3 regions of the Chelatococcus sp. HY11 genome follow, and region 2 is predicted to be linked to each of the others. Evidence: riboswitches for the same ligand, from Rfam matches in the RefSeq annotation. Region 2 holds a riboswitch; each other region holds the start of a gene.
The links. A riboswitch is a leader RNA that binds a small molecule or an ion and turns the genes downstream of it on or off. The one in region 2 is predicted to bind cobalamin.
Positions count from the first base shown of each region.

Region 1: it holds a riboswitch for cobalamin, as region 2 does, so the genes downstream of both, KIO74_RS21005 (CbtB domain-containing protein) here and metE (5-methyltetrahydropteroyltriglutamate--homocysteine S-methyltransferase) in region 2, are expected to answer to the same signal.
Region 3: it holds a riboswitch for cobalamin, as region 2 does, so the genes downstream of both, KIO74_RS14525 (ribonucleoside-diphosphate reductase subunit alpha) here and metE (5-methyltetrahydropteroyltriglutamate--homocysteine S-methyltransferase) in region 2, are expected to answer to the same signal.

Region 1 covers NZ_JAHBRX010000001.1:4,596,084-4,606,466, forward strand. Annotated here, with positions in the region: gene KIO74_RS20965 (acetolactate synthase large subunit) at 1-192, opposite strand, end outside; gene gabT (4-aminobutyrate--2-oxoglutarate transaminase) at 192-1,487, opposite strand; gene KIO74_RS20975 (cupin domain-containing protein) at 1,623-2,198, shown strand; gene KIO74_RS20980 (glycerate kinase type-2 family protein) at 2,320-3,609, shown strand; gene KIO74_RS20985 (HlyD family secretion protein) at 3,806-4,771, shown strand; gene KIO74_RS20990 (FUSC family protein) at 4,785-5,765, shown strand; gene KIO74_RS20995 (aldo/keto reductase) at 5,885-6,829, shown strand; gene KIO74_RS21000 (MFS transporter) at 6,849-8,063, shown strand; cobalamin riboswitch at 8,098-8,313, shown strand; gene KIO74_RS21005 (CbtB domain-containing protein) at 8,347-8,520, shown strand; gene KIO74_RS21010 (CbtA family protein) at 8,528-9,298, shown strand; gene KIO74_RS21015 (DUF1636 family protein) at 9,295-9,702, shown strand; gene cobW (cobalamin biosynthesis protein CobW) at 9,699-10,383, shown strand, end outside.
Region 2 covers NZ_JAHBRX010000001.1:538,976-549,358, reverse strand. Annotated here, with positions in the region: gene KIO74_RS02680 (MFS transporter) at 1-816, shown strand, start outside; gene KIO74_RS02675 (hypothetical protein) at 1,074-1,595, opposite strand; gene KIO74_RS02670 (hypothetical protein) at 1,803-2,159, opposite strand; tRNA gene KIO74_RS02665 (tRNA-Thr) at 2,618-2,692, shown strand; cobalamin riboswitch at 3,031-3,233, shown strand; gene metE (5-methyltetrahydropteroyltriglutamate--homocysteine S-methyltransferase) at 3,343-5,712, shown strand; gene KIO74_RS02655 (hypothetical protein) at 5,832-6,350, opposite strand; gene KIO74_RS02650 (DUF1269 domain-containing protein) at 6,595-7,116, shown strand; gene KIO74_RS02645 (hypothetical protein) at 7,156-7,647, shown strand; gene aspT (aspartate-alanine antiporter) at 7,833-9,524, shown strand; gene KIO74_RS02635 (TolC family protein) at 9,537-10,383, opposite strand, start outside.
Region 3 covers NZ_JAHBRX010000001.1:3,169,684-3,180,066, reverse strand. Annotated here, with positions in the region: gene KIO74_RS14565 (2-oxoglutarate dehydrogenase E1 component) at 1-1,823, opposite strand, end outside; gene sucD (succinate--CoA ligase subunit alpha) at 2,134-3,018, opposite strand; gene sucC (ADP-forming succinate--CoA ligase subunit beta) at 3,018-4,217, opposite strand; gene mdh (malate dehydrogenase) at 4,361-5,323, opposite strand; gene KIO74_RS14545 (TetR/AcrR family transcriptional regulator) at 5,607-6,221, opposite strand; gene zapE (cell division protein ZapE) at 6,390-7,664, opposite strand; gene KIO74_RS14535 (YqaA family protein) at 7,795-8,376, shown strand; gene KIO74_RS14530 (disulfide bond formation protein B) at 8,417-8,929, shown strand; cobalamin riboswitch at 8,994-9,208, shown strand; gene KIO74_RS14525 (ribonucleoside-diphosphate reductase subunit alpha) at 9,333-10,383, shown strand, end outside.

The sequences.
Region 1 (10,383 bases), 4.1 Mb from region 2:
CTTGTCCGCCATGCGCGCATAACCATCGGCGGCGGCCGTCACGACACCTTCGAACAGGCCCAGCACGCAACGCATGCGCGGCTTGGCATCGAGCGCCGCCACGAAATGCATCTCGGACGTCCCGGGATTGGCGAAGCAGACGTCGACGTCGTGGGCCAGCAGCGTGTCGCAGAGAAGATCGGCACCATTCATCAGTTCTGGCTCTCGGTCACGAGTTCGGTGAGGGCGGCCTCGAGGATGGCGAGACCTTCCTTTACCTGTGCCACGGGCGTGGTGAGCGGTGCAAGCAAGCGCACGACATTGGCATCCGGCCCGCAGGACAGGAGAATGAGGCCCTTGTCCTCCGCCCGGGCGATGAGCGCGCTCGTCAAGGCCGCGTCAGGCGCACGCGTCGCACGGTCCTTCACAAGCTCGAAGGCCGTCATGGCGCCGAGACCGCGCACGTCGCCGATGCAGGCGAATTCATTGCGCTTCGCCATCGCGGTCAGATGGTCGCGCATGATCTCCCCGATCTCGGCTGCGCGGCCGGTCAGGTTCTCTTCCTCGACCACGTCGAGCACCGCATGGGCGGCCGCCACGCCGATGGGGCTGCCGCCATAGGTGCCGCCGAGACCTCCGGGCGCTGCCGCGTCCATGATCTCCGCCCGCCCGGTGACGGCCGACAGCGGGAAGCCGCCGGCGAGCCCCTTGGCCATGGTCACGATGTCAGCCGCGACGCCAGCGTGCTCGGCCGCGAACAGCTTGCCCGTGCGGGCGATGCCGGTCTGGATCTCGTCGATGATCATGAGGATGCCGTGCTCGTCGCAGACCTTGCGAACCTCGCGCAGGAAATCGAAGGGCGCGACATAGAAGCCGCCTTCGCCTTGCACCGGCTCGACGATGATGGCGGCGACCCGCGCTGGGTCGACATCGGTCAGGAACAGGCTCTTCAGCCCAGCGATGGCCTGCGCCGTGTCGATGCCGTGATAGGTCTTCGGGAAGGGCGCGTGGAACACGTCGGCCGGGAAGGGGCCGAAGCCCTTCTTGTAGGGCACGACCTTGCCGGTGAGCGCCATGCCGAGCAGCGTGCGGCCGTGGAAGGCGCCGCCGAAGGCGATGACGGCCGGGCGGCCGGTGGCGTTGCGGGCGATCTTGACGGCATTCTCGACAGCTTCGGCGCCGGTGGTGACCAGCATCGTCTTCTTCGCGAAATCCCCTGGCGTCAGCCCATTGAGCCGCTCGGCGAGGCTGACGTAGCTCTCATAGGGCGCCACGTGGAAGCAGGTGTGGGTGAACGCCTGCGCCTGTTCGGTGACGGCGGCGATGACCTTGGGGTGGCAGTGGCCGGTGTTCACCACCGCGATGCCGGCGGCGAAATCGATATAGCGCTTGCCATCGACGTCCCACAGCTCGGCATTCTGAGCGCGCGCCACATAGATCGACTTGGTGGCCACGCCGCGTGCCACGGCGCTCTTGTGCCGGTCCGCCAACTGAGCTGTTGCATTCATCGCCATCGTCTCCCAGAAAATGCGCCACCCGCGTCCCTGCGCGAAAGTCGGCCTGCCAATGCGGCGGACGATAGTCTTGCCCAGAATTTTAAGCAATATGGATAAAATAGTCCGCAACATGTCGGAGCTGGATGGATGGAGTTTGACGTCGGTGCGCGGCTGCGCGAGTTGAGGGCCGCGGCGGGACTGTCGCAGCGCGATCTCGCGGAACGCGCGGGTGTGACGCATGGGTTGATCTCGATGATCGAGCGCAACCGCAACAGCCCGTCCGTGGCTTCGCTGCGCAAGATTCTCGGCGGCATTCCGACGACGATGTCGGAGTTCTTCAATGAGGACCAGGCAACCAACGACAAGATCTTCTTCGCGGCGACCGAACTGACCGATCTGACCTCCCGCGTCGTCCCGCGTGGGCGTGGCGCGGCCGGGCGCATGGCTTTCCGCCAGGTGGGCGACGCCCGCGCCCATGACCTGCAGATCCTGCACGAGCGCTACGAGCCGGGCGCCGACACCGGCCCGACGATGCTGGAGCATCCCTCGCGCGAAGGCGGCGTGGTCATCTCCGGCGAGATCGAGCTGACCGTTGGCGATCAGGTCCGGCGTCTGAAGGCTGGCGAGGCTTATCTGTTCGACAGCCGCATTCCCCATCGCTTCCGCAATATCGGCAAGGAGCCTTGCGAAGTCGTGAGCGCCTGCACCCCGCCTTATCTGTGAGGTGGCCGGCGCCCTATGCGGCGCTTGCTTAAAATATTAAGCGCGGCGACCAGCCCAGCCGTGCATCCGGCGTGCCCCGGTCAGCGCAAAAAGGCTTGCCCTGCCACGGCAGTTGCGGTCCATGTGGCGAAAAGGTCGGCGGATCGACGGAACGGATAGGGTGGAGGGTACTTTGGACGACAAGGCGATCTTGAGGGCGTTGTTCGATGCCGCGCTCGCGGCGGCCTACCCCGACGGCAAATTCGCAGGACGTCTGCCCGAGCCGCCCAAGGGACGTACCATCGTCATTGGCGCCGGCAAGGGGGCCGCGCGGATGGCGGCTGCCTTCGAGGCGGAATGGCCGGGCGCTTGCGAGGGACTTGTCGTCACGCGCTATGGCCACGGCATGGCGACGCGCGCGATCGAGGTTGTAGAGGCCGCTCACCCGGTGCCGGACGAGGCGGGGATGGCGGCTGCGGCCCGCATCCTGGCATTGGCGCAGTCCGCTGGCCCTGACGACCTCGTGGTCTGCCTTATGTCGGGCGGCGCCTCGGCCTTGCTGACCCTTCCGGCGGACGGCGTGACACTGGCCGACAAGCAGGCGGTCAACAAGGCCTTGCTGAAATCAGGCGCGCCCATCGGCGCGATGAACCAGGTGCGCAAGGCGCTCTCCGCCATCAAGGGGGGGCGGCTGGCCGCTGCCGCCGCGCCCGCCCGGCTCGTCACCTATCTCATCTCCGACGTGCCGGGCGATGAGCCGCGCAGCATCGGTTCCGGCCCCACCGTGCCGGAAGCCTCGGATGCGGAGGCCGCGCTCGCCATCCTGAAGCGGTATGAGATCGCCGTTCCAGCAGCCATCGAGGCGGCCATCCGCGCCAATGTGATCAAGGACGTGCCGGCGCCGGCGCCCATGCATATGCTGGCGACGCCGCATATGGCGCTCGAGGCCGCGGCAGCGAAGGCCAGGGAATTCGGCCTGACGCCGCTCATCCTCGGTGACGCGCTGGAGGGTGAGGCGCGCGAGGTGGCGACGGTGCTCGCCGGCATCGGCCGCTCGGTCGCCGAGCATGATGAGCCGGCAAAGCGCCCCTGTGTGCTGCTGTCTGGGGGCGAGACCACGGTGACCGTGCGCGGCAAGGGGCGGGGCGGGCGCAACGCGGAGTTTCTGCTGGCCTTCGCGCTGGCCTCCCAATCGGTGCCCGGGATCTCCGCGATCGCCTGCGATACCGACGGCATCGACGGCTCGGAGGACAATGCAGGCGCCATCGTCGACGGCGATCTGATCGCGCAGGCAAAGGCTCGGGGAATCGATCTCGTCGCGCATCTGGCTAATAACGACGCCTATTCCGCCTTCTCGGCCCTCGACAGGCTCGTCGTGACGGGTCCGACCCTCACAAACGTCAACGATTTTCGCGCCATCCTGGTGCGCTGAGCCGCGAGACGCGTTTGGAACCCGCCGGTCATCCCTGAGGTCGCGAAGCACGGCGTTCCGGGGAGGACTGTGGCCTCATCGCATCGCCGCCGTGATCGGATGCTGCACGTGTTGCCAATCCATTGCTTACCGAACGACGCGATGACATAAGCGAAACTGCGGATCTTGAGCAGGTTCACCGATGATCGATTGGTTGATGAAGAGGCCGGCATCGACGGTGCTGGGCGGCTGTCTCGCCCTGTTTCTGCTCTATGAGCTATCGGTCGTCTTCTTCGCCTATACCGGCGATGCTTATGTCAACAGCGACACCGTGACCCTTTCGGCGGAAATCGAGGGGCCGATCGCCCGGCTCGACGTGCATGAAAACCAGGTCGTTGCCAAGGGCGCCCCGCTTTTCACGATCGACCCAACGCCGTATCAGCTCGCCGTGGACGAGAGTACGGCGGCGCTTGCCAATGCCGAGGCGACACTCGCTCTCTCGCGGGACCGTTTGACCGCGTCCCAGGCGGACCTCGTCTCTGCCCAGGCGAGCGAGACGGCGGCGCGGCAGACCTATAATCGGGTCAGCAGCCTCGCGCGCTCCGAGTTCGCCTCCGGCCAGGCCATCGATGACGCGACGCGCGACCTTGCGACGGCGACGGCGCGCGCGGCAGCCTCGGCCGCCGATGTGGATGTGGCCCGACAGACCATTGCCGTGAATGCCGCAAGCGTTCAGCAGGCGCAGGCGACGCTCAATCGCGCGCGCTACCAGCTCGGCAAGACGGCGGTGATCGCGCCGGATGCAGGCCGCGTCGCGCCCTTCACGGCGCGCGTAGGGGATTATCTGCAGGTTGGCAACCAGGTGCTGACCCTCGTCACCGACAACAGGCGGCGGGTGGTGGCGAACCTGTCGGAGCGGCATCTGGCGCGTCTGCGGCCGGGGCAGCGGGTGTGGCTGACGCTTGGCTCCCAGCCCTGGGTCGTGCATGCCGGCCGGGTGACGAGCGTGGCGCCCGGCGTGGCGCGCTCGCCGACCGCGCCGCTCACGCTGCCTTATGTCGATCCGACGACCGACTGGGTGCGTCTGCCGCGTCGCTTCCCGGTCGATATCGCGCTCGACACGTGGCCCGCGGATCTCGGCTTCTACCTGGGTGCCGACGCGCGCGTTCTCGTCATCTTCTGAGGGGGCGGGGCGGATGGACGCGATCTCCCGCCAAAGCCTCGTGACTGCCGTGGCCTGTCTGATGGCGACGCTTATCGCCATCGCAGCCGGCCTTGAACAGCCTTTCTGGGCGACCATTACGGCCTTCATCGTCTCCAACGTCGACACATCGGCGCTGGTGACGAAGGCCGTGCTGCGGCTTGTGGGGACGGCGATCGGCTGCGTCATCGGCTATTTCGCGGCGGTGGCAATGGAAGGATTGCCTTTCGCGCAGGCGGCAGTCCTGTTCCTGGCCTCCGCGATCGGCACCTACGGCCGTTTTCGCAGCCGCTTCGGCTATGCGTGGATCCTCGGAGCCGCGAGCGTGATGCTGCTCGTCACCAGCAGCATGAGCGATCCGACGGACCTCTATATCTTTGCCTGGACGCGCTTCTACGAGATCTCCATCGGCGTCTTGGTCGCGACCGTGCTTGCCTGGGGCTTCTCGGCCAGCGGCCCCATCAGCCTTCAGCCGGCGCCGGTCGCTGTCGCCCGCGACGCCGCGCTGGAGCAGGGCTTGTCGGCGGGTATAGCGGCTGTCGTCATCGCGCTGCTCTGGAACTGGTTCGATCTGCCGAGCCTGCCGCAGGTCATCGTGACGAGCCTCGTCGTGGTCAGCCAGGATCTGGGGGCCTCACGCCTGCGCGGCGCGCAGCGGATGATGGGATGCATCCTTGGCGGCTGCCTCGGCCTCATCGTCATCCTGATCGACGCCGCCGATTTCCTGTGGTGGGCCGTCGCGCTCGTGTCAGGCATCTTCCTGGCGTCGCGCCTGCATCTCAGCCCGCACAAGCATGCCTATGTCGGCACGCAGATCGGCATCGCCTTCATGATCACGCTCGTGACGGGCGGCGGCCCGCCCGACAGCATCCTCGCCCCGGTCAACCGCCTCTCCGGCATGGTCGCCGGCGTGGCGGTGATGCTGACGGTGATGTGGATGATGAGCGGCAAGCTGCACCGCGCCGTGTCCGCCTGAGCTCGTATTCGCAATTTGCATAACACTTCGGCGCAGGTTGCGTCACAATCGCGGCGCGAAGGCCCTCGGCATCGTCACAGGTCGCATGCTTAAGGTCCGGGGCAATTCGGGGAAACGCCATGGAATTCCGCAATCTCGGCCGGTCGGGCCTGCGTGTCTCGGTGGTTGGTCTTGGCTGCAACAATTTTGGTGGCCGGCTTGATGTGGAGGCGACGCGCCGCGTCGTGCACAAGGCGATCGACGCCGGGATCACCCTGTTCGACACTGCAGACATCTATGGCAACCGAGGTGGTTCAGAAAGCCAGCTTGGGGAGGTCCTCGGTCCACGCCGCAAGGACATCGTGCTCGCCACCAAATTCGGCATGGCGATGGACGATGGGGACATCCTCAAGGGCGGCTCGCGCCGCTATATCATGTCCGCCGTCGAGGCGAGCCTGAAGCGCCTGAAAACCGACTGGATCGACCTCTACCAGCTGCACCGACCCGATCCGCTGACGCCGATCGAGGAGACGCTGCGCGCCCTCGACGATCTCGTCCGCGCCGGCAAGGTGCGCTATATCGGCTGCTCCAACCTGCCGGGCTGGCAGGTTGTCGAGGCATATTTCACGGCGCGTGAGCTCGGCATCAACGGCTTCGCCTCCGTCCAGGACGAATACAGCCTCGTCGAGCGCGGCATCGAGCGGGAGCTGGTGCCGGCCGCGTCCCGCTACGGCTTCGGTCTGCTGCCTTTCTTCCCGCTGGCGAGCGGCCTGCTCACAGGCAAGTACAAGCGTGGCGAGGCCGCGCCCGCCGGCACGCGCTTCGCCGAGCAGCGCTATGCCGATCGCTATTTCAACGATCGGAACTGGGACGTCGTCGAGGGCCTGCGCGGCTTCGCCGAGGCGCGCGGCCATAGCCTGCTCGAGCTCGCTTTCAGCTGGCTGGCAGCGCGGCCACTCGTCGCGAGCGTGATCGCCGGCGCCACCAAGCCGGAACAGGTGGAGGCCAATATCGAGGCCGCCGGCTGGCGTCTCACGGCGGAGGACCTGGCCGAGATCGATCGCATCACCGGCACGCCAGCCTGAGGGGAGCCGCACACCGTCCATGGCGTCCTCCAGTTGGCGCATCTTCCGGGAGAGGGATTTCTCTCTTTTCCTCAGCGCGCGCTTCTGCGCGTCGATCTCCCAACAGATCACCGATATCGCCGTTGGCTGGCTGGTCTATGACCTGACAGGCAGTGCACTTGCGCTCGGGCTGGTCGGCCTCGCGGCGTTCCTGCCCGTCATCAGTCTCGTGCTGGTGACCGGCCATGTGGCCGATCGGGTGGACCGCCGGCTCATCATGATGGCCTGTTTCGCTTTGAACACGCTCATCTGTGTCGGTCTCGCCCTCTTCGCCATCTGGCAGCCGCCCGAGGTTTGGCCGCTCTATGCGCTCGTCGTGCTGATGGGCGTGGCGCGGGCCTTCTACCAGCCGGCAAGCCAGGCCTTCGTGCCGAATCTCGTGCCTCGGCACCTCTTCGGCCAAGCCATAGCCTGGAGTTCATCGATCGGGCAGGTCGCTGTCATCGCCGGTCCGGCGATCGGTGGCCTCCTGTATATCGCGGGCGCCCATGTCGCTTTTGGGGGCGCGGCCCTGCTCTTCCTCGTGGCGGCGGTCGCGGTGACGCTGATCCGCCTGCGTGCGGAGAAGGTTCCGGCATCGAAGGTCAACTGGTCGACGCTCATCGCAGGATTGACCTTCATCCGCGGCAAGCCTGTGCTCTTCGGCGCCATCACGCTCGATCTCTTCGGCGTGCTGCTTGGCGGCGCGACCGCGCTCCTGCCCATCTATGCCAGCGACATCCTGCATATCGGCCCGGCGGGCCTGGGGCTTCTACGCAGCGCCCCGGCGGTGGGAGCGGCGGCGATGGCCCTGGTGCTGGCGCATCACCCGATCGCGCGCAACGCCGGCAAGCGCATGTTCGGCGCCGTCATCCTGTTCGGGCTGGCGACCATCGTCTTCGGCCTGTCGACGAACTTCTACCTGTCGCTTGGCGCGCTGGTCGTCCTCGGCGCCTCGGACATGATCAGCGTGTTCGTTCGCCAGACGCTCGTCCAGGCCGATACGCCGGATACCATGCGCGGCCGGGTGGCTGCCGTGAACACGGTGTTCATCGGCGCCTCGAACCAGCTCGGTGAATTCGAGTCCGGCACGCTGGCGGCCTTCATCGGCGCGGCGCCGGCCGTCGCGCTGGGCGGCCTTGGAACCATTGCCATCGCCTTGGCGTGGACCCGGCTATTTCCGACACTGCTCCACCGCGACAAGCTCGTCGAATAAGGTTGGCGCGTTGACTTTTGGCGGGAGTAGGCGTCTAGCTTCGGCAAGCGATGGTCCTCGTCAGAGGTCAAAAGGGAATGCCGGTGCGGGGTGTGTCACCCCAAGGCCGGAGCTGCCCCCGCAACTGTGAGCGGTTGAGGCGCGAACCACGACAGCCACTGGATCTGCCGTCCTTCCGGCGGGGGTCTGGGAAGGCGGTTCGCTCCGATGATCCGCAAGCCAGGAGACCTGCCTTCGCGATGGAAGCCATGGAACTGCCGGTGGGGCAGTGAAGGAGGTCGCGGTGTCGAATGTTGCTGTTGCGGGATTGGGTTCTCGCGCTGAGGTATTGAAAGTTGCCCTTGTTGCCTTTGCCATGGGCGTTGCCCTGGTGTTCGTGACGGGTTTCGCGCATCCCGAGGCCGTCCACAACGCGGCCCATGACACGCGCCACGCGCTGAGCTTTCCCTGCCACTGATCGCGGCATGTTCAATCGTGTGCTGGCCGTTGCCCTGGTGGCCGGCCTTGTTGCGGGACTTGCGATCGCGGTCCTGCAGCATTTCACCACGACTCCGCTGATCCTGGCCGGCGAAAAATTCGAGAAACCCGAGGGCACCGCCGCGCTTGGCGGCATGTCCGCCGGCCTGTTCGGCGCCCACATGGTTCAGACATCGGGCGTCATGCTGGCACATAACGTCGTCAAGGCGCATGCGCCGACAGGCGAAGGCGGCGACCACGCCGAGGGCTGGAGCCCCGCCGATGGCTTGGAGCGATCGGCCTTCACCGGGCTTACCACCATCGTCACAGCGATCGGTTTTGCCTTGATCCTGATGGCGGCTCTCCTGGTGGCGGGCGAGACGATCGATGTCCGGAGCGCGCTCGCCTTCGCGGCGGCGGCCTTCGTCGCAACCGGTCTCGCGCCAGCCCTGGGGCTCGCTCCCGAGCTGCCGGGGAGCGCGGCCGGGCCGCTCGTCGCGCGGCAGATCTGGTGGGTGTCCACCGCCGTCGCGACGGCAGTCGCGCTGTGGCTCCTCATCCGCACACCGGCTGTCTGGGCGAAGATCATCGGCATCCTCCTGCTCATCGCGCCACATGTCGTTGGCGCGCCGCATCCGGAGGCCTATGCCAGCGGCGCGCCCGCCGAGCTTGCCGGCCATTTCGCCGCGGCCTCGCTCGTCGTGCACGCGGCTTTGTGGGCCGCGGTCGCGGTCGCCGTCGGTTTCTTCTGGCCGCGCCTCGCCCGGCGCGCGGCATGAACGCACCTCAAACCGTCGCGCCAACCACGCTGATGGTCTGCGTGACCTGCCGGCGACGGCAGGGTGGCGCGACGGAAGGACCTTATGACGAGCCGGGGCGTGAGCTCGTGCAGACACTGGCTGAGCGGCTCGCCGCCGATGCCGATGTCACAGTCACGCCCGTGGAGTGTCTCTCGGTCTGCCGCAGGCCCTGTACGGTGGCCTTCGCCGCCCCCGGCAAATGGACCTATGTGATCGGCGATCTCGACGCCGACACGCATCTCGACGATCTCGTGCTCGCCGCCCGCCAGTATGCGGTGGCGGCGGACGGTATCATTCCCTGGCGTGAGCGCCCGCTGCCGATCCGTAAGGGTGTGGTCGCGCGTGTTCCGCCGCTCGTCTGCAAGATGGAAACGACCTCATGACCTCTCCTGTGGCGGCCACGGCCAAGGTTCCCTGCACCATCGTCACCGGCTTCCTCGGCGCCGGCAAGACGAGCCTCCTGCGCCACGTGCTCACCAACGCGGACGGGCGCCGGCTCGCCGTCATCGTCAACGAGTTCGGCGATGTCGGCATCGACGGCGAGATCCTGAAGGGCTGCGGCGTCGAGGCCTGCCCGGAGGACAATATCGTCGAGCTCGCCAACGGGTGCCTCTGCTGCACGGTTGCGGATGATTTCATCCCGGCGCTGGAGGGCCTGCTGGCCAAGGCGGAACCGCCGGAGCACATCCTCATCGAGACCTCGGGGCTCGCCCTGCCGAAGCCTCTGGTCAAGGCCTTCAACTGGCCGGCGATCGCCTCGCGCGTCACCGTCGATGGCGTCATCACCGTTGTCGATGGCGCGGCGACCGCCGCCGGGCGCTTTGCCGACGATCTCGAGGCGCTCGCCCGCCAGCGCGCGGCCGATCCCTCGCTCGAGCACGACAATCCCCTCGAGGAGGTCTTCGAGGACCAGTTGCTCTCGGCCGATCTCGTCATCCTCAACAAGGCCGACCTTCTCACGGGCGATGACGAGGCCCGGGTGCGCGCCGAGATCGCGGAAACCGTGCCGCGCGCCGTGAAGGTCGTCACCACCCGCGAGGGCGTGGTCGATCCCAAGGTTCTGC
Region 2 (10,383 bases):
ATTCTGATCGCTCTCGCTCTCCTCATCGGTACGCCGTTCTTCATCTTCTTCGGTTGGCTGTCGGACCGCATCGGCCGCAAGCCCATCATCCTTGCGGGCTGCCTGATCGCCGCGATCACGTATTTCCCGCTGTTCGCAGCGCTTGGCAAATATGGCAATCCGACCCTCATTGCCGCTCAGGAGAAAGCGCCGGTGACGGTCATCGCCAACCCGGCTGAGTGCTCGTTCCAGTTCAACCCCGTGGGCACGTCGAGCTTCACGACGTCTTGCGATATCGCCAAGTCGTTCCTTGCCCGCAATGCCGTGAACTATGCGAATGAGGCGGCTCCGGCTGGTACGATCGCGAAGATCCGCATCGGCGACCAGGTGATTGAGTCCTTCGACGCCCGTACCGCCGGCGCCGAAGCCGCGGCCCGCACGGCCGCATTCACCAAAGCCGCCACGGACGCCATCCGTTCCCATGGCTATCCCGCCGCCGCAGATCCCACCAAGATCAACATGTTCATGATGACGCTCATACTCACCGTCCTCGTGATTTTCGTGACGATGGTGTACGGCCCCATTGCGGCTTTGCTGGTGGAACTTTTCCCAACTCGTATCCGCTACTCGGGCATGTCATTGCCGTATCACATCGGCAATGGCTGGTTCGGTGGATTTCTGCCACCCACCGCCTTCGCCATCGTTGCCGCCACCGGCAATATTTACTCCGGTCTGTGGTATCCGATTATCATCGCGCTCATGACGTTCGTGGTCGGTCTTCTCCTGATGCCCGAGACCAAGGATCGCGACATCTTCACTTACGAAGGGGACAAGTAATCGGGAAGCGTCGCACCGACGTCCGATAGGCTGGTCTGACCTCATGGAAAATGAGCGATCAGGACAATGTGAGCCTGCGACCACATAAAAACTGCAATTTCGGTGAAAGGTCGCGGAACTTGGTCCTTACTCCAACGTTGTCAGACCAGGAAATTGATGCGTTTATCGAGACCCTAAAGCCCCGCCTCACGGCGGGGTCTTTTTTTGAACCGGGCACCGGCGGGGCGTCTCCGCTCTGCGCCGGTGCGAGAGCCCTATCAGCGCGGGCAGACCGTGACGGTGCGTGTCCGCCAGACGCCATTAACGATCACACGGCGCGGAGCACGGTAGCAGTAGGATCGGCTCGAATTTGCCGCCGCTGCGATGCCGGCTCCGAGAATGGCGCCCGTCGCAAGGGCAGCCCCCGCCCCCCAGCCGTCATATCCGTAGCCATAGCCGTAGTAGGGACCATAGCCGTAGGCCGGGCCGCCATACCAGCCGCCTCGCCATGCGGGACGGGCATACCAGCCGCCGTTCCAGCCAGGGCGCCAACCGGCGTTCCAGCCCGGACGATACCCCCAGCCCGGTCGGTTCCACCCGCCACCACCCCAGCCCGGCCTCACCCCGGGCGCGAAGCGCGGCCCGCCACCTCCCCATCCGGGCCGGCCGCCCCAATGAGCGCCACCGCCACCTCTCCATTGCGCCTCGGCGGGGGTTGGCACGCTCGCGACCATGAACCCCGCCGCGACCATTGCGCCCGCACCGCACAGAAGTGTCTTGATAGGCTTGAAATTCCGCATGAACGTTCTCCCGCTCAAGCCACGCCCAACGATCAAGGCTAACTGTTTGCCAAAGCGAACTGTCCGCCTGGACCTTCTTTATCGGTAAACGCGGGCAGCCCCCGCCCCGTTCCACAGGCCGTTGTCAGCGGCCGAGATCAGGAACCTTACCCATCAACAAGAAAGGCCCCGCACGGGCGGGGCCTCTTCATAGACGCGGTTCGCTGCTCAATCGCAGACGGTGACGCGGCGCACGCTCCACCCCCAGCCTTCGACCCAGACACGACGGGGCGCGACATAGCAAGCGGGACCATCATCATAACCATCATAGGCCCACGCGGGCGGCGGAGGAGCGGAAGCACGCGCCGCTCCAGCGGCAAGCGCGCCAAGCGCCAGGCCTCCGACGATACCAGCGGCCACCGCCCCGCCGTTACCGCCGTGATACCGATAATAGCCATGCCGGCCATACCAACCCGCCGACGCTTCCCCCGCGCCGGCCACAAGCCCTCCGAGAAGCGTCAAGCCGGCAAGGCCAGCCGCGACCGTTTTCTTGGAAAGGCCGTTGAACGAAACGGAACGGATCATGATCACTTCCTCGATACCATTGACGAGCCTGCGATTTCCTTTGAAAGCAGGCCCGCCTCATTTCCATCCTCGAAAAAAATGATCGCCCATTGTGGCCTAACGTGGCCGCAAGCACGGCCTTGACAAGGCGTGAAAATCTTTTGCTCGCACCGCCCGCATCGGGACTGGCGATAACCCCCCAATCATGATCGCCCCGAAACAATTGGGTCTTGAAGACAGCCGCGCCATCGCAAGAGATACACCTTGGGCCCAATCACCGCTCCTGTCGCCAACGCCCCTTGCGGATTCCCGCAAAGACTGGTAGCCGAGACACCCACGCGCACCACGCCACCGGTTGAATTAAGCTGGTTGAGAGATTTGGTTTGTGATCAGGCGGCGGAAAGCGACTCTGAATCATGCGCTTCACGAGCGCCTGATCTGGACGAGTAGTGAATAGGCACCTCATCGGTGCCGCAAGGGCCGGCGTAGCACAGCGGTAGTGCAGCGGTTTTGTAAACCGAAGGTCGGGAGTTCGATCCTCTCCGCCGGCACCACATTCCCCGCCGAACACCGGCCAAGTTGCCCGCGATCTGTTAAGATAACAGCGTAGGAACCCCTCTTGCGGGACCGGTGGCCTGGAAAGTCGCCTCGCATCTCGGAAGCGGGACGGGCGCGCCTGTCTCCAGACGGCTCGGATGATTCGGGAGCTCACGCAGCGTTTTCCAGCGCCGAGCCAAAAATCCGCGATCGGCCGCCGGGCGTGTCATCGCCGCAACGGGATCGAAAGCGTATGAAACCGACAGAGGCCCCTATCGCGGGCGTCTACCTCACAGCATCGATGTAAAGATATAAACAACTCTTTATATGACATTGACTTGCCCGCCGACGCAGCTCAAGATGCGCATGCCATGGTTCCCCGACATGCCGCCTGCGGCGCGTCGGGGCTAAGAGGGAAGCCGGTGAAATGCCGGCGCTGCCCCCGCAACTGTAAGCGGCGAGCCGATGCCCACGATGTCACTGAGGCGATAGCCTTGGGAAGACGGGTGGAGGCGACGACCTGCGAGCCAGGAGACCTGCCGTGGCGAACAACGTCCACGGGCGGGGTGTCCCGGTGGTGCGCTCGACGGCTCGCCCGGATCTCTGTTCGGCCGGTGATCGTCCCGCGTCCGCTCTGGCCTTTGCCCCCAATTTTGGGGTTAAGCCTATGTATCGATCATCATCCATTGGCATCGCGACGCTCGGCACGCCGCGCATCGGTCCGCGCCGCGAACTCAAGATCGCGCTTGAGAGTTTCTGGTCCGGCAAGTCCGACGAGAAGGCATTGCTGGAAGCCGCCTCCGCCCTGCGCGCGGCCAACTGGGCGCGCCAGAAATCCCAGGGGATCACGACCATCCCATCCAATGACTTTTCTTTCTACGATCAGGTGCTCGACACCAGCGTGATGGTCGGCGCCATCCCCGCCGCTTATGGCTGGACGGGCGGCCCGGTGTCGCTCGCGACCTATTTCGCGATGGCGCGCGGCTCGCAGGGGGACGCGCAACCTCACGCCTGCGGCCATGGCCACCACGATCATGGCGCGCCTCATGGTGTCCCGGCTTCCCATGGCGTCCCGGCCCAGGAAATGACGAAGTGGTTCGACACCAACTATCACTACATGGTGCCGGAATTCGAGGCCGGGCAGCGCTTTGCGCTCGCCTCCCTCAAGCCGGTCGAGGAGTACCGCGAGGCAAAATCCCTCGGTTTCGAGACCCGTCCGGTCCTGCTCGGCCCCGTCACCTTCCTGCGTCTCGGCAAGGCAAAGGATCCGTCCTTCGACCCGCTGACGCTTCTGGGTGACCTGCTGCCGGTCTATGTCGATGTCCTGCGCCGGCTTGCCGCCAATGGCGCGACATGGGTCCAGATCGATGAGCCCTGCCTCGTGCTCGATCTCGACAAACCCGCGCGCGAGGCGCTGCGTCGCGCCTACGCGCTGTTCGCCCATGCCTTGCCGGATCTGAAAATCATGCTCGCCACCTATTTCGGCAGCATCGGCGATAACCTGGACACCGCGCTCTCGCTGCACGTCGCGGGCTTGCATGTCGATCTGGTGCGTGCGCCGGAGCAGCTCGATGCAGTTCTCGCCAAGGCGCCGCGTGGCCTTGTCCTGTCACTAGGTGTCGTCGATGGCCGCAACATCTGGCGCACGGATCTGGAGAAAGTCCTGGCCCGGGTGGCGCCCGTCGCCGCGAAGCGCGGGACCGACCATGTCCAGATCGCGCCATCCTGCTCGCTGCTGCACAGCCCGCTCGACCTCGAACTGGAAACGAACCTCGATCCCGAAGTGAGGGGCTGGCTCTCCTTCGCCGTGCAGAAAATGGGTGAGCTGGCCACGCTCGGCCGCGCGCTCGCGGACGGACGCGAGAGCGTCAAGGAGGCTCTCGCCGCCTCGACAGCGACGGCGAGAGCCCGCAAGGCTTCTCCAAAGGTCAACGACGCGATCGTCGCCGCGCGCCTGGCGGCCGTGACGGAGGCCTTCGCGCGCCGCAAGAATGCCTTCGCGAGCCGGGCGAGACTACAGCGCGAGCGCTTCAACCTCCCGGCCTTCCCCACCACGACCATCGGCTCCTTCCCGCAAACCCCGGAGGTCCGCAAGGCACGCGCCGCCCATGACAAGGGGCAGCTCGACGCAGCCGACTATGAAGCCTTCCTGCGCGAGGAAACGGCGCGCGCCGTGCGCTGGCAGGAGGAGATCGGTCTCGACGTGCTTGTTCACGGCGAATTCGAGCGCAATGACATGGTCCAGTATTTCGGCGAGCAGCTCGCGGGCTTCGCCTTCACGCGTCATGGCTGGGTTCAGAGTTACGGCTCGCGTTGCGTGCGCCCGCCGATCCTCTATGGCGACGTCTCGCGCCCCGAGCCGATGACCGTGGAGTGGTGGCGCTATGCCCAGTCACTGACCAAGAAGCCGATGAAGGCCATGCTGACCGGGCCGGTAACGATCCTCAACTGGTCTTTCGTGCGCGACGACATCCCGCGCAGCGACGCTGCCAGACAGATCGCCCTCGCCATTCGTGATGAAGTGCTCGATCTGGAGCGGGCGGGCGCCGCCATGATCCAGATCGACGAGGCGGCTCTGCGCGAAGGCTTGCCGCTGCGCCGGGGGGATTGGAAGCGCTATCTCGACTGGGCCGTCGAAAGCTTCCGCCTCTGCTCGTCGGGCGTCGGCGACGACACCCAGATCCACACGCATATGTGCTACTCGGAATTCAACCAGATCATCGACGCCATCGCGGCGATGGATGCCGACGTCATCTCGATCGAGACCTCGCGGTCGAAAATGGAGCTGCTGGAAGCCTTCCGCAGCTACAAATATCCGAACGAGATCGGCCCCGGCGTCTATGACATCCACTCGCCGCGCGTGCCCGATGTCGAAGAGATGTCGGAGCTGCTGCGACTCGCGCGCCAACGGCTGAACGACGAGCAGCTCTGGGTCAACCCGGACTGCGGGCTGAAGACGCGCAAATGGGAAGAGGTCAGGCCGGCGTTGATCAACATGGTCCGGGCGGCGCGGGACCTGCGCGCCTTGCGCCACTGACACTGCAGGATCGCCCGGCGCGGCGCGGATGCCGCGCCCCAGTGTGGTTCGTGGCCGCGCACTCAATAGCAGAGGCCCCGTGCCGCGACCAGACATCACGGTACGGGGACATGGCGCGCTCAGCCCCCGACGCGCTTTGCGTCGTAGACCTGGTCGGCGGGCAGGCTCAGTAGCCTTTGCGCCATGTCGTTCTTGAGCCAAACCAGCCGCTCTTCCTCCGCGGCGGTCCTGTTCTCCTTAGCGGCGAGCGTGATGAACTCGTCATGTACCAGCCCCGGCCGGAGGGTGAGATCGACCGTCGTGCCGCGATAGTGAAAACGGAAGAGATAACGGCCTTTCGGGCTCGAAAGCACATCGTCGCTGGCGAGCGCGAGGTCAACGTTATAGCGTCCCGCCGTGACCATGCGCGTCACCATCTCGAAGGCATCGCGCCCGCCCGGGCCGGGAAATGCGGTATCCATCGAGAGTTCACGCCGCTCGGGAGGATTTCCGCCATCAAGGAGGGGGAAGGCGCGCTGCATGACCTTGAACGCATGGGCGACCCCGCCCGGATAGCCGAAGCCATGATACTTCAAGATCTCCGCGAAGGTGAAGCTGATCGGCTGGCCGTTCTCGTGAACAGTGACTGTGTCGCTCATTGCCGGACAATTCCTTGTTGAGAGAATGAAAGCTCTAAAGCGATTCCAGTGGAAGCTTGCAGCGGTTCAGCGCCTGGAATTGTGTAAAAGACGGAGAGAAGCCCACGGTGATAACCCGGTAACGAGGGGGCGACACCCCGTCACCGCCTTCTTTCAACTGTCGCCTGTATAGTCCGGTTGATTTGACACCCTGACTCGGTAGATTGCCTTGGCCCGCCATCAGGGTACCGCAGTGGAGTTTTCAATGTCTGATCTTGTCGTCGTGGTCTATCCTTCGGAGCAGAAGGCTGAAGAAATTCGCCAGCGGTTGTTCGAGCTCCAGAAGGAGTATCTCATCAAGATTGGCGACGCCGTCATCGCGACGAAGGACGAGAAGGGCCACGTCAAGCTTAATCAGCTCATGAATACGACCGCGGCCGGCGCCGCCTCGGGCAGCCTGTGGGGACTGCTCATCGGAGCCGTCTTCCTGATGCCGCTTGTCGGCGTTGTCCTCGGCGCCGCCTCGGGCGCTCTCGGTGGCGCTCTGACCGACTACGGCATCAACGACAAGTTCATGAAGGAATTGAGCGAGTCGCTGCAGCCCGGCAGCGCCGCGCTGTTCGTCCTGGTGCAGGAAGTCACCGGCGACAAGGTCCTGGAGGAGCTGCGCGGCTCAGGCGGCACGGTGCTCAAGACCTCGCTCGACCACAGCAAGGAACAGGCCTTGCGCGAAGCGCTCGCCGCGCAGCCGCTGAGCGCGCCGGCTCCCGCCGCCCCCTCAGCCTGAGCCGAAGCTGTCAGCAAAGTCGCTAGCGTGAGAAACCCGATGAGCAAACCCCTGGCAATCGCGGCGTTGAGTGTCGCTCTTCCTCTTCTACTCGCAGCCGCGCCCGCCAGCGCAGCCGGCTTCACCTGTCCATGGAAGCCCATCGCCGACGGCCAACAGGCCGCGAGCGTCGAGAAGCTGCTGCCGACCGGTGACGCCTTCGACGACATCGCGCAGTTGAACGCTGCGGTCTATGCGCTGCGCCAGCAAGGCACTTCCGAGACCTTGGTGATCGATAGTCTCGTAGCTGGCTACTGTCCGGTCGTTGCGTCGAATACCGCCTTGTCCGATGCGCAGAAGACCGCGCGCGTCATGCGGTTTGCCGCGCGCGTCATGCGCACGGTCTATTCGCTGGATGACGCAGACCAGATCATTCTCGACGTGCCGCTCCGCCCGACTGTCGTCGAGGCCGTGCGGGCCAAGGCCAAGAGCGCGGGCATTTCCGCCGAGGCCTGGATCGCCGGCGTCGTCCAGGCTCAAAGCAGCCCCTGAAAACGGTCTATTGTCGCCTCGCTATGCATGACCACGCAAAGCGAGGCGACTCACTGGTCGCGATCACAGGGACTCGGCTGTTGCCGAGCTTCTGATCTATAGCCGAAATCGGATAAATCCGATCTCGCGGACAAGCCCGGTGATGACGGGGCGCCGCGCACCAGCATCATGGGAGACAATGTGTAATGTGGCAGTGGTTTGTGGACGTGCTGCGAGCGCATCCCGCAATCGCAGTATTCCTGTCACTCGCCATAGGCTACGCGGTCGGAAAGCTGTCGTACAAGGGTATCGGCCTTGGCGCGGTGACAGGAACACTCCTCACCGCCCTCGTCGTCGGACAGCTGGACATTGTCATTTCTAACGACGTCCGCTCCATCTTCTTTCTGATCTTTCTGTTCGCCATAGGCTACAGTGTCGGTCCGCAATTCGTACAGGGCGTCGCCAAGAACGGATTGCCGCAAGCCGCTTTCACCATCGTGGTCTGCGTGCTGTGTCTCGGTGTTGCATGGCTGTGCGCCCGGATCGCAGGCTACAACGTTGGTTTTGCCGCAGGGCTTTTCGCCGGCTCCAACACGATCTCATCCGCCCTTGCTCTCTCCGTCGACGCGATCGAGCAAATCGGCAAGCCTCCTGAGGAGACGAACGCGCTGGTCAATGCGGTACCGACCGCTTTCGCGATGACCTACATCTTCGGTACCATCGGCGCCACGCTCATCATCGCGCTCCTCGGCCCGAAGCTGCTCGGCATCAACCTGGTCGAGGCCTGCAAGGCCTACGAGATCAAGATGGGCGCGCGCGCCAACCATGGCGGCCATAGCTCCGCATGGCATCAGTTCATCGCACGGTCCTATCGTATTTTGCCGGATAGCAGTTTCATCGGACAAACGGCGCTGCGGGTCGAGGCGAGCTACCGTCACAAGCAGTTCTTCGTAGAAAGACTACGCCGCGACAATGCGATCTTCGATGTCAAGGCTGATACCGTGTTGCAGGCCGGAGACGTCATCGCCGTGGCGGGAGAACGCGGCGATATTCTGCAGCAGCTCGGCCATTCCCTGGAGGAAGTCGAGGACCGGGAACTCCTCGATGTTCGGATCGAGGGCGTCGACGTCCTTCTCACGAATCGGCACTTCGACGGGAAGACACTCAGCGAACTCGCGAAACTCCCCGTCACGCGTGGAATTTTTCTGAGACGCATCCGCCGCGGCGCGACGGGTGTCGACATTCCGATACTTCCCGCGACCGAACTGCACCGCGGCGACGTGCTGACCGTCTATGGACGCCCGCAAGACATTTCAGCCGCGGTTTCAACTTTTGGACGCGCGGACCGGAGCAGCGACGAGACGGATATCGGATTCGTCGCGGGCGCGATCGTGATCGGAGCACTTGTCGGCACACTCGTCTGGCACATAGGCTCGGTGCCGATCACACTCTCTTCGTCCGGCGGCGTATTGATCGCGGGCATCGTGGCAGGCTGGTTGCGGGCGGTGCACCCCACCTTCGGTAACGTGCCCCCCGCGGCGGGCTGGCTGATGAACTCCCTTGGCCTCAACATGTTCATCGCGACAGTCGGCCTGTCCTCCGGCCCGAGCTTCGTCGCCGGCGCGGAACAGCTCGGCGCAAGTCTATTTCTCTGGGGCATGGTCGCGACGGCCGTGCCGCTGATCCTCAGCCTCTATATCGGCCGTTACCTGTTCAGGTTCGACGACGCGATCCTGCTTGGCTGCTGCGCCGGCGCGCGCGCGTCCACGGCCACGCTCGGCATGCTGACGGAGAGGGCCGGCAGTCAGGTTCCAGCGCTCGGCTTCACCGTGACCTGCGCGGTCGGCAACACGCTGCTGACCATCGGCGGCATCATCATCGTCATGCTGATGCGGTGAGCGTGGTCACCCTTATCGCGGAAGCATGAGATCAGGGGTGTCGCGCGATGTCATGGAGCCGAGCACGAACGCAAGATTGGAGGCCGCCACCAAGGCCGCCATATGGGCATCGGCGCGGGCCTGGCGGGCGTCGAGCAAGCCCGTGTCGGCGGCCGTCGCGGCCGTGATAGTCCCGAGCCCGTTGCGATAGGCGTCAAGAGCCGCGTCGTAGGTGATCGTGGCCGCCTCGGTCAAGCGCGTCGCGGCCTGATAAGACTGAAGCGCGGATCGCACCGCGTTGGATGCAACCACCATCTCACGCACGGCGTCCTGCTGGGTCTTCTTGAAGATGTCCTGCGCGGCGGAAACCCGCGACTGGGCGGCGCGCAGGTTGGCACTCCGCACACCGCCGTCGAACAGCGGCATGGTGGCCCCCACCAGGACCCCCGTCGCCGAGGTCTGCTGCCCGATGGTCGGGAGGCCGCTGGCATTGAAGCTTCCGCTGCCGGTTGCCACGCCGCCAGCCACGAAGACTTTCGGCAGGTAATCCGCCTTCGCGGCGTCCACCCCGGCCTCGCTCGCCTTGATGGTCGCATAGCTCGCCAGCACGTCCGGCCGGCGCCTGAGCGCCAGCTTGATCATGTCGTCCATCGGCAGATTGACCGCTGAAGGAAGACGGCGGTTGCCGGCATTGGCGACCTTGATGGCGAGTGTCGGCGACACACCCATCGCGCCGAGCAGGGCTTGGTAGGCATCCTGCTCCTGCCCCTGTGCCACGACGCGGCGCAGTTCCGATTGCGCGACCTGCTGACGCGCCTGCGCCACCTCCACGGTCGTCCCGATGCCTCCCTTTTCACGCTGCACCGCCGCGGCATAGATG
Region 3 (10,383 bases), 2.6 Mb from region 2:
CCTTCCGGCACCGTGGTCAGGCGCTCGCCCATGGTCTTCAGGGTCGCGTCCGGCAGGCCGGTCGCCCCCCGGCGCGGATCGTCGGCGTCCTCGCGGACAGCCTTGAGCCCTGACCAGCGGCCATCCAGCCAGTCAGCCTTGTTGGGCTTGTAGGTCTGCGCCGATTCGAACTCGCCCTCGAGCCTCGTGCGCCAGGCGGCCTTCGCCTCCTCGACCTCGCTTTCGGCCAGCACGCCCTCGGCCACGAGCTTCTTGCCGTAGATCTCCAGCGACGTCGGATGCTGGCGGATCTTCTTGTACATGATCGGCTGGGTGAACGCCGGCTCGTCGCCCTCGTTATGGCCGAAGCGGCGGTAGCAGAACATGTCGATGACGACAGGCTTGTGGAACTTCTGCCGGAACTCGATGGCGATCTTCGCGGCGAAGGTCACGGCTTCCGGGTCGTCGCCATTCACGTGGAACACCGGCGCCTCGACCATCTTGGCGAGATCCGACGGATAAGGCGAGGTGCGCGCATAGCGCGGGTTGGTCGTGAAGCCGATCTGGTTGTTGATGATGAAATGCAGGGAGCCGCCGGTGCGGTGCCCCTTCAGGCCGGAGAGGCCGAGGCATTCCGCCACGACGCCCTGGCCGGCGAAGGCCGCGTCGCCATGGATGAGGAGCGGCAGCACCTTCGAACGCTCGACGGTGTCGCCGAGCTGGTCCTGCTTCGCGCGCACCTTGCCGAGCACGACGGGATCGACGATCTCGAGATGCGAGGGGTTGGCGGCGAGCGAAAGATGGACGCGGTTGCCGTCGAACTCACGGTCCGACGAGGCGCCGAGATGGTACTTCACGTCACCGGAGCCTTCCACGTCGTCAGGCGCGAAGGATCCGCCCTTGAACTCGTGGAAGATGGCGCGGTGCGGCTTGCCCATGACCTGCGCGAGCACGTTCAGACGACCGCGGTGCGCCATGCCGAGCGCGATATCGCGAACGCCCAGCGCGCCGCCGCGCTTGATGATCTGCTCGAGCGCCGGAATCATCGACTCGCTGCCGTCGAGGCCGAAGCGCTTGGTGCCGGTGTACTTGACGTCGAGGAACTTCTCGAATCCTTCCGCCTCGACGAGCTTGTTGAAGATCGCGCGCTTGCCCTCGCGGGTGAAGCTGATCTCCTTGTCCGGCCCCTCGATGCGCTCCTGGATCCAGGCCTTTTCGGTCGGATCGGAGATATGCATGAACTCGACGCCCAGCGTCTGGCAATAGGTGCGCCGCAGGATCTCCAGCATCTGGTTGATGGTGGCGAACTCGAGACCGAGCACGTTGTCGATGAAGATCTTGCGATCGTAGTCCTGCGGCCCGAAGCCGTAGGTCGAGGGGTGCAGTTCCTCGTGATCGCCGCGCGGTTCGAGCGCCAGCGGATCGAGATCGGCATGGAGGTGGCCACGCATGCGATAGGCGCGGATCATCATGATAGCGCGCACGCTGTCGCGGGCCGCCTGCTCGACCTCGGCCTGGCTGAGCTCGACGCCCTTCGCCTGGGCCTTGCCCTTGATCTTGTCGCCGATCGCCTTCTCGACGCCGATCCAGTTGCCGTCCAGCGCCGAGACGAGCTCGCCATTGGCGACGATCGGCCAGTTCGGCCGCTTCCAGGACGCGCCGCGCGCGTTCTCGACGATCGTCGACCCCTCGTCCTTCAGCCCGGCAAAGAACGTCTGCCACTGCTCGTCGACGGAGGACGGGTTCTGCTGGTAGCGGGCGTAGAGCTCCTCCAGATAGGCGGCATTGCCACCGTAGAGGAAGGAAGTTTGAGCAAAGATGTCGTTCACGTCCTGGCGTGCCATCGTCTTCATCCTGGCCGGGACCTCTGCAACACACGTGTGGGTGCGGCTGCGAAGGCATATGCGCGGCCATCGAAGGCCGGCTTCTCCCGCCGCAACCCGGTTTCGCGGCGAGAGGGACCGCCTGGGGCGCTCCCGTTTCGATCAAACTGGATCTCTTGGATCCCCGCCGGTCATATGGCGATCGAACCGCAATATTCCCAGAAGGTTTCCAGACCCTTTCCTCTTCGACCCTCAGATGAGGATCTACAACGTCCGGACAAGACAGATGTAAACCTGGTCCGGCTAGCGCCGGACCAGGCAAAAAGCTGTCTTATCCCTTCAAGACCTCAACCAGGGTCTTGCCAAGGCGGGCCGGTGAAGGCGACACGCGGATGCCCGCCGCCTCCATCGCCGCGATCTTGTCTTCGGCGCCGCCCTTACCGCCCGAAATGATGGCGCCAGCATGGCCCATGCGGCGGCCGGGAGGGGCGGTGCGGCCGGCGATGAAGCCGACCATCGGTTTCTTGCGGCCCTTCTTCGCCTCGCGGGCGATGAACTCCGCGGCATCTTCCTCGGCCGCGCCGCCGATCTCGCCGATCATGACGATCGACTCGGTCGCGGGATCGGAGAGGAACATGTCCAGCACCTCGATGAACTCGGTGCCCTTGACCGGATCGCCGCCGATGCCGACCGCCGTGGTCTGGCCGAGGCCTTCCTGGGAGGTCTGGAACACCGCTTCATAGGTCAGCGTGCCCGAGCGCGAGACGATGCCGACGCTGCCGGGCTTGAAGATGTTGGCCGGCATGATGCCGATCTTCGACTGGCCGGCGGTGACGACACCCGGGCAGTTCGGGCCGATGAGGCGCGACTTCGAGGCATCGAGCGAGCGGCGCACGCGCACCATGTCGAGCACCGGAATGCCTTCGGTGATGCAGACGATCAGCGGGATCTCCGCGTCGATGGCCTCGCAGATGGCGTCAGCGGCGCCCGCCGGCGGCACGTAGACCACCGACGCGTCGGCGCCGGTCTTCTCACGCGCCTCGCGCACGGTGTCGAACACCGGCAGGCCGAGGTGCTTGGAACCCCCCTTGCCGGGCGAGGTGCCGCCAACGAGATTGGTTCCATAGGCGATGGCCTGCTCCGAGTGGAACGTGCCGTTCTTGCCCGTGAAGCCCTGGGTGATGACCTTGGTGTTCTTGTCGATGAGAATGGACATCAGCGGGTCCCCTTCACGGCCGCGACAATCTTCTGCGCCGCGTCATCGAGATCGTCGGCCGGAATGACGTTCAGGCCGGATTCGCGAATGATGGTCTTGCCTTCCTCGACATTGGTGCCTTCGAGGCGGACGACCAGCGGCACTTCAAGACCGACGGCCTTCACCGCGGCGATGACGCCGCGCGCGATGACGTCGCACTTCATGATGCCGCCGAAGATGTTGACCAGGATGCCCTTCACGTTGGGATCCGAGGTGATGATCTTGAAGGCAGCCGTGACCTTCTCCTCCGAGGCGCCGCCGCCGACATCGAGGAAGTTCGCCGGCTCTTCGCCGTAGAGCTTGATGATGTCGAGGGTCGCCATGGCGAGGCCGGCGCCGTTGACCATGCAGCCGATCGTGCCGTCGAGCGCGATATAGGCGAGGTCGTACTTGGACGCCTCGATTTCCTTCTCGTCCTCTTCCGTCACGTCACGCAGGGCGACAACGTCGGGATGACGGTAGAGCGAATTGGAATCGAACGAGACCTTGGCGTCGAGGCACTTGAGCTGGCCGTCCTTGGTGACGATCAGCGGATTGATCTCGAGCATCGCCATGTCCTTGGCGACGAAGGCGGCATAAAGCTGGGTGATGAGCTGGCCGGCCTGCTTGGCGAGGTCGCCGGTGAGACCGAGGGCCTGAGCCACGGTCCGGCCGTGGTGCGGCATCACCCCGGTCGCGGGGTCGACAGAGAAGGTGTGGATCTTCTCGGGCGTCTTATGCGCGACTTCCTCGATGTCCATGCCGCCTTCCGTCGAGACGACGAAAGCGACGCGGCCGGTGGAGCGATCGACGAGAGCGGAGAGATAGAACTCGCTCTCGATGTCCGAGCCGTCCTCGATATAGATGCGGTTGACCTGCTTGCCAGCGGGGCCCGTCTGGATCGTGACGAGGGTGTTGCCGAGCATCTGGCCGACGAAGGTCTTGACCTCGTCCACCGACTTGGCGAGGCGGACACCGCCCTTCTCGCCAGCCTCAGGCTCCTTGAACTTGCCCTTGCCGCGGCCGCCGGCGTGGATCTGGCTTTTCACCACCCACAGTGGGCCGCCAAGCTCCTTGGCGGCGGCTTCGGCCTCATCGACCGAAAAAACGGCCCGACCGGCCGAAACGGGGGCGCCGAATTCCTTGAGGATGGCCTTGCCCTGGTACTCGTGAATATTCATCCGTTTAGCCTTTCAGCTGCGGAACTGGGCCGTTGTCCGGCAGAGGCCGGACAACATCCGGCACTCTCGATGAAGACAGAAGCGGGCCACAATAAGGTGTTCCGGTAACCACCGTCGCCGGACACCTCCTGCGGCCGCGCTGGTCACGCAAAGGCGGGATTGATGCCCTTGCAGGCTTCGATCAGGCCTTCGACTGCCGCGACCGACTTGGCGAATTCCGCCTTCTCGGCCTCGTTCAGCTCGATTTCGACGATGCGCTCGACACCATTGGCGCCGATGACGATCGGCACGCCGACGAAGACGTCCTTGACGCCATACTGGCCGGTGAGATGGGCGGCCGCCGGCAGCACCCGGCGCTTGTCCTTGAGGAAGCTTTCCGCCATGGCGATGGCGGAAGCGGCCGGCGCATAGAAGGCCGAGCCGGTCTTGAGGAGGTTGACGATCTCGCCGCCGCCCTTGCGGGTGCGCTCGATGATGGCGTCGAGCTTCTCCTGGCTGGTCCAGCCGAGCTTGACGAGATCCGTGAGCGGGATGCCGGCAACGGTGGAGTAACGGGCGAGCGGCACCATGTCGTCGCCGTGGCCGCCCAGCACGAAGGCGGTGACGTCCTCGACCGAGACCTTGAATTCTTCCGCGAGGAAGTAACGGAAGCGGGCGGAGTCGAGCACGCCGGCCATGCCGACGATCTTGTTCTTCGGCAGGCCCGAGGCCTTCTGCAGGGCCCACACCATCGCGTCGAGCGGGTTGGTGATGCAGATGACGAAGGCGTCGGGCGCATACTGCTTGATGCCCTGGCCGACCGAGTCCATGACCTTGAGGTTGATGCCGAGAAGATCATCGCGGCTCATGCCGGGCTTGCGCGGCACGCCAGCGGTGACGATGATGACATCAGCACCGGCGATGTCGGCGTAAGACTGCGTTCCCGAATAGGCGGCGTCGAAACCATCGACGGGGGAGGATTCCGCGAGGTCGAGGGCCTTGCCCTGGGGGGTGCCCTCTGCGATGTCGAAGAGGACGATGTCGCCGAGTTCCTTGAGACCAGCCAGATGCGCGAGCGTGCCGCCGATCTGGCCTGCGCCGATCAGAGCGATCTTCTTACGGGCCATAGAAAACGTCCTTGGCTTTGAAGGGGAGGGATCATGCCCTCGGGAATACCGAGGTTCTTTGCCTCAAAGGCAGCACTGCATCAAGTCAAGGTTGTGACAGCCGGGTTGGCAGCCTGCGCGACGGTGGAAGGCCGCCTGCGCGTCCGCCATGCCGGTTGCTTATAAAACTAATTCAATTGCAGGAGCTTATGGGAATCCCCGGAGGGCTTCCGAGTGCATTGAGCTCAGCGATTCGAGTTAGTAACAGAATTTGAAAAATGTAACTTTTCGGCTTTCCCGGACCCTAGATCAGGCCTACGGACAAGGCCCGCAGGGCTACCCGCACCACCGCCGCGAGGCGCCTATCGAGCACGTCACGCGGGACCCCAGCGTCCGCCAGAATGGCGCTCGGGTGGGTGAAGCGGTAAAGCACGTCGGTCAGGAAGGAGAGGGCGCCTTCCCGGTCGCGCGGCTCGAATGCGCCCGTCGCTATGCCCTCGTCGACCACACGTTCAACCAGCATGCGCACGCGTCCGCGATGCCGACGCGCGACGGCCCGGTTCTCGAGGGTCGCTGTGACGAAGAGGCGGAACACCGGCGCGTTCTGCTCCATCAGCGTGCGATAGAGGCGCGCGAGGTCGAGGACCAGCCGCTCCAGCTTGTCGTCGGCAGGGTCCGGCGCGCTCGCCACGTCCGCGATCACGGTCTCGATCGGTTTCAGCGCCTCACCGACGACCGCATCGATCAGGGCATTTTTCGAGGGGAAATAGCGGTAGACGTTGGCATGGGTCATGCCAGCCGCCTCGGCGACAGCCACCACGGTCATCTTGCCCGGACCGAACTTGCGCACATGCTCATTGGCGATGGCGATGAGGCGCGCGTCCACCCTGTCGGGCGCGATATTGGTCGGCTTGGTCAAAGGATTTCTAGGTGAAGGCTGTTTGGCCGATGGATGTCTAGCCATGCGGGCTTGCGCCTGGGGACGTCGATGCGGGGCTTGCTGTGAGCGGACCAGGTTGGCCGCGGACGCTCCTGTCACGGACGCTTCTGCCGCGATGATCCCTCGGCAGCGGCGGGCGCACCGTCATCAGGTCTCCACGAGCCCGGTACTGTCGCCTGAGCCGGTGGAGTCGCCGCGCCCGTGGGGCGCAGAGAGATATTCCTCGGACTGCATCTCGATCAGGCGAGAGACCGTGCGGTCGAATTCAAAGGCCTCGCGTCCCTGATCGGCATGGTAGAGGTTCTGCGGCTCCGCCGCCGCGGACGCGAGAAGTTTCACATGCCGGTCGTAGAGCGTATCGACGAGGGTAATAAAGCGCTTGGCTTCATTGCGGCGGTCGAAATTGAGCGCCGGAATGTTCTCGACGATGAGGGTATGGAAGCGTTCCGCCAGCGCTAGGTAATCGGAGGCGCCGAGCGGCTTGCTGCAGAGATCGGTGAAGGCAAAGCGTGCGACGCCGCCGGCCGCGCAAGGCACCTCCACCGGATGCCCCTTCACCGTCAATGACAAGGGTCCGCCGGTGGAGCCGGTGAGCGCGTGGAACATCGTATCCAGGCGCTGTCGGGCGTTGTCATCGTCGGGCACGATGAAGACCGGGCTCCCGGCGAGTTTCTCAAGCCGGAAATCCGTACGCGACTGGAGCTTGACTACGTCCATCCGCTCCTTGAGGAGAGCGATGAACGGCAGGAAAAGCGCCCGATTGAGCCCGTCCTCATAGAGACGGTCAGGCACGACGTTGGACGTCGCGACCACCACGACGCCGAGCGAGAAGAGGCTGGTGAAAAGACGCCCGAGGATCATCGCGTCGGCGATATCGGTCACCGCGAATTCGTCGAAGCACAGAAGCTCGGCTTCCTTCGCGAGTTCGGCCGCCACGTGGGGGATCGGGTCTGTGTCCTTCTCCTCGCCGCGCTTGACGCGCTGCCGGAAGTGGAAGATGCGCTCGTGCACATCGCTCATGAAGGCGTGGAAATGCGCCCGCCGTTTCAGTGCGACCGGTGCGACCTCGAAGAAGAGGTCCATCAGCATCGTCTTGCCACGCCCGACAGAACCCCAGACATAGAGCCCACGGACCACCGCTCCATTGTCGCGCTCGCGCCGACCCAGCAGCCACGCGAAGGGGCGCTTCGGCGCGGCCTTGGCCTTCTCGGCCCGCCGCAGCGTTTCCACGAGCCGATCGAGTTGCGCGATGAGCGCGAGCTGCGCCTCATCGCGCTCTACCGTGCCCGTGGCGATGAGCGCCTCATAGCGCAACGCGACGGATTCGCCGGCTGCTGCCGGCAGTTCCTGACGGTGGGTGGGGGGGCGAGAATGAGCGGTCACACCCACGCAATAACGCTTTCGGGCCTCAAGAACAATCATGCGCCGACAATCATGCGTTTCCTGCCCGCCTGGCGAGAACCGTGGCAGTCATGCCGCGTGTTTGCGGATTTGGTAACCGCAACGCGCGATGGCGATGGACAAGACTGGCGGGGCAGCTTAAGCGGTCCCAATGCTGCGCCGCCTCTACGACTGGACATTGTCGCTTGCCGCAAGCCCATACGCTGCCTGGGCGCTGGCGCTCGTCTCCTTTGCCGAAAGTTCATTCTTTCCGGTCCCGCCGGATGTGCTTCTCGTGCCGATGGCGCTGGCGCGGCCGGACAAGGCCTTTTTCTATGCCGGTGTCTGCACGGTGGCGTCGGTCATTGGCGGCTTGTTCGGCTATGCCATCGGCGCGGTGCTCTATGACACGCTCGGCGCCTGGATCATCCAGGCTTATGGTTACGGTGACAATGTCGAGGCTTTCCGGCAGGCCTATGCGGCCTATGGCGAATGGATCATCCTGATCAAGGGCCTCACGCCTATCCCCTACAAGCTGGTGACCATCACATCCGGCTTTGCCGGCTACGACCTTCTGTGGTTCACGATACTGTCAATCATCACCCGGGGCCTGCGGTTCTATATTCTCGCCGCGCTGGTCAACCGTTTCGGGGCTCCCGCCAAGGAAATCCTGGAGCGCAACCTCGGTCTGGCCGCAATCATCCTGTTTGCCACCATCATCGGCGGCTTCGTGGCCGTCCGCTATATATTCTAGGGGCGCGCATCGACAGGGCGCCTCGCCTCACGAGCGTTCAATGTCCCTTCTCTCGCGCCCACGCCTTGTTGCACTGACGATCCTCGTCATTTGCGTCGCCCTCATCGGCGGCGCCTATTATTTTGAGTACGTGCTGGGGCTGAAGCCCTGTGAGCTTTGTCTCAAACAGCGCCAGCCCTACTATCTCGCGATGCCGATAGCGGCGGTGCTCGCGCTTCTGCCCGATGAGCGGCGTGACCGGCTGTTCGTGGGCCTGCGCTGGATAGGCTTCGGCATCATCGCGGTCGCGTTCCTCTACAACGCCGGCCTCGGCGTCTACCACAGCGGCGCGGAGTGGCATTTGTGGCAGGGGCCTGCGGATTGCACCGGCCCCATGAACAACAATGTCGGCCTCAATGATTTTCTCAAGAACCTGCAGACCACCCGCGTGGTGCGCTGCGACGAGGCCGCCTGGCGTTTCCTGGGTGTTTCGCTCGCCGGCTGGAGTGCGCTCGCCTCGCTCGGCCTTGCGCTGCTCGCGCTCGGCGGCCTGGGGAAAATGAGGAAAAATTAACCCTGGCCGTGATCCCACGCCGCGCCGAGATATCGCATATATTGACATAAGCGGGCAATTACCCCCTATATCTAGTGGTCACGGTCGCTCGATTCGTATTCGAGCGGGCAAGAGGGAATTCGGGCGCGGAGCTTTGGCACCGCCAAACCGAAGCTGCCCCCGCAACTGTAAGTGGTGAGTCTACGTCCAACTGATGTCACTGGCGTCGCATGGCGCCGGGAAGGCAGGGCGTGGGCGGCGATCCACAGCCAGGAGACCTGCCGCGACGATTGAGATTGTCCTCGGGCGGGGTGCCCCGGTGGATCGCCTGGAGTTTGTCGCGGCGGAAGGCTGCCGGGCGCTCCTGTTTGCGCGTCCGCTCGGCCTTTGCCCCCAAGAATGGGGTGTGTTGCCGATGTCCTTGATGACCGAAACCGAAGCCCGCGAAACCGAAGCCAGGCTGTCACGCTCGCCCGCTGGTGTGACGGGCGCCCCCCGCGCGGCCGCTGAGCCGGGATACCAGCTCATCCGCCGCAACGGCGCTGTGACGCCGTTCGACCCGTCGAAGATCGCCGTTGCGCTGACGAAGGCGTTCCTCGCCGTCGAAGGATCGAGCGCCGCCGCCTCGCGCCGCGTGCACGACATCGTCGCTGATCTCACCGGCCAGATTGTCGCCGCGCTGACCCGTCGCGCCGATGCCGGGCGTACCTTCCACATCGAGGATGTGCAGGACCAGGTCGAGCTCGCCCTCATGCGCAGCGAGCATCACAAGGCCGCGCGCGCCTATGTGCTCTATCGCGAGGAGCGTGCCCGCGAGCGCGCCCGCGCCGCCAATGACGCGACGACGACGCCGGAGCAGCCACACCTTCGCATGAAGGGCGCTGACGGCGAACTTGTGCCGCTCGACGAGGCGCGCCTTGCCGCCATCATCGCGGAAGCCTGCGCCGGTCTCGAAGGCGTGACCGCTGAGGCGATCCTCACGGAGGCGCGCCGCAACCTCTACGACGGCATCAGCCGGGACGAACTGGCGCTCGCGCCGATCCTCGCGGCCCGCACCCTTGTCGAGACCGAGCCGGACTATGCCAAGGTTTCCGCGCGGCTCTTGAACGACAAGCTGCGGCGCGAGGCCTTGAGCTTCGTCTTCGGCCGCGCGGAGGAGGCGACGCAGGCCGAGATGGCCGAGCGCTACCCGAGCTATTTCCACGCTTACGTGAAGACTGGCATCGACAATGAGCTTCTCGACCCTGAGCTCGCCCGCTTCGATCTGGCCCGCCTCGCCGCCGCGCTGAAGCCCGAGCGCGATCTGAACTTCGACTATCTCGGCTTCCAGACGCTCTACGACCGCTATTTCCTGCATGTGCGCGGCACGCGGTTCGAGCTGGCGCAGGCTTTCTTCATGCGCGTCGCCATGGGTGTGGCGCTGCGTGAGGTCGACCGCGAGGCGAAGGCGATCGAATTTTACGATCTCCTCTCGT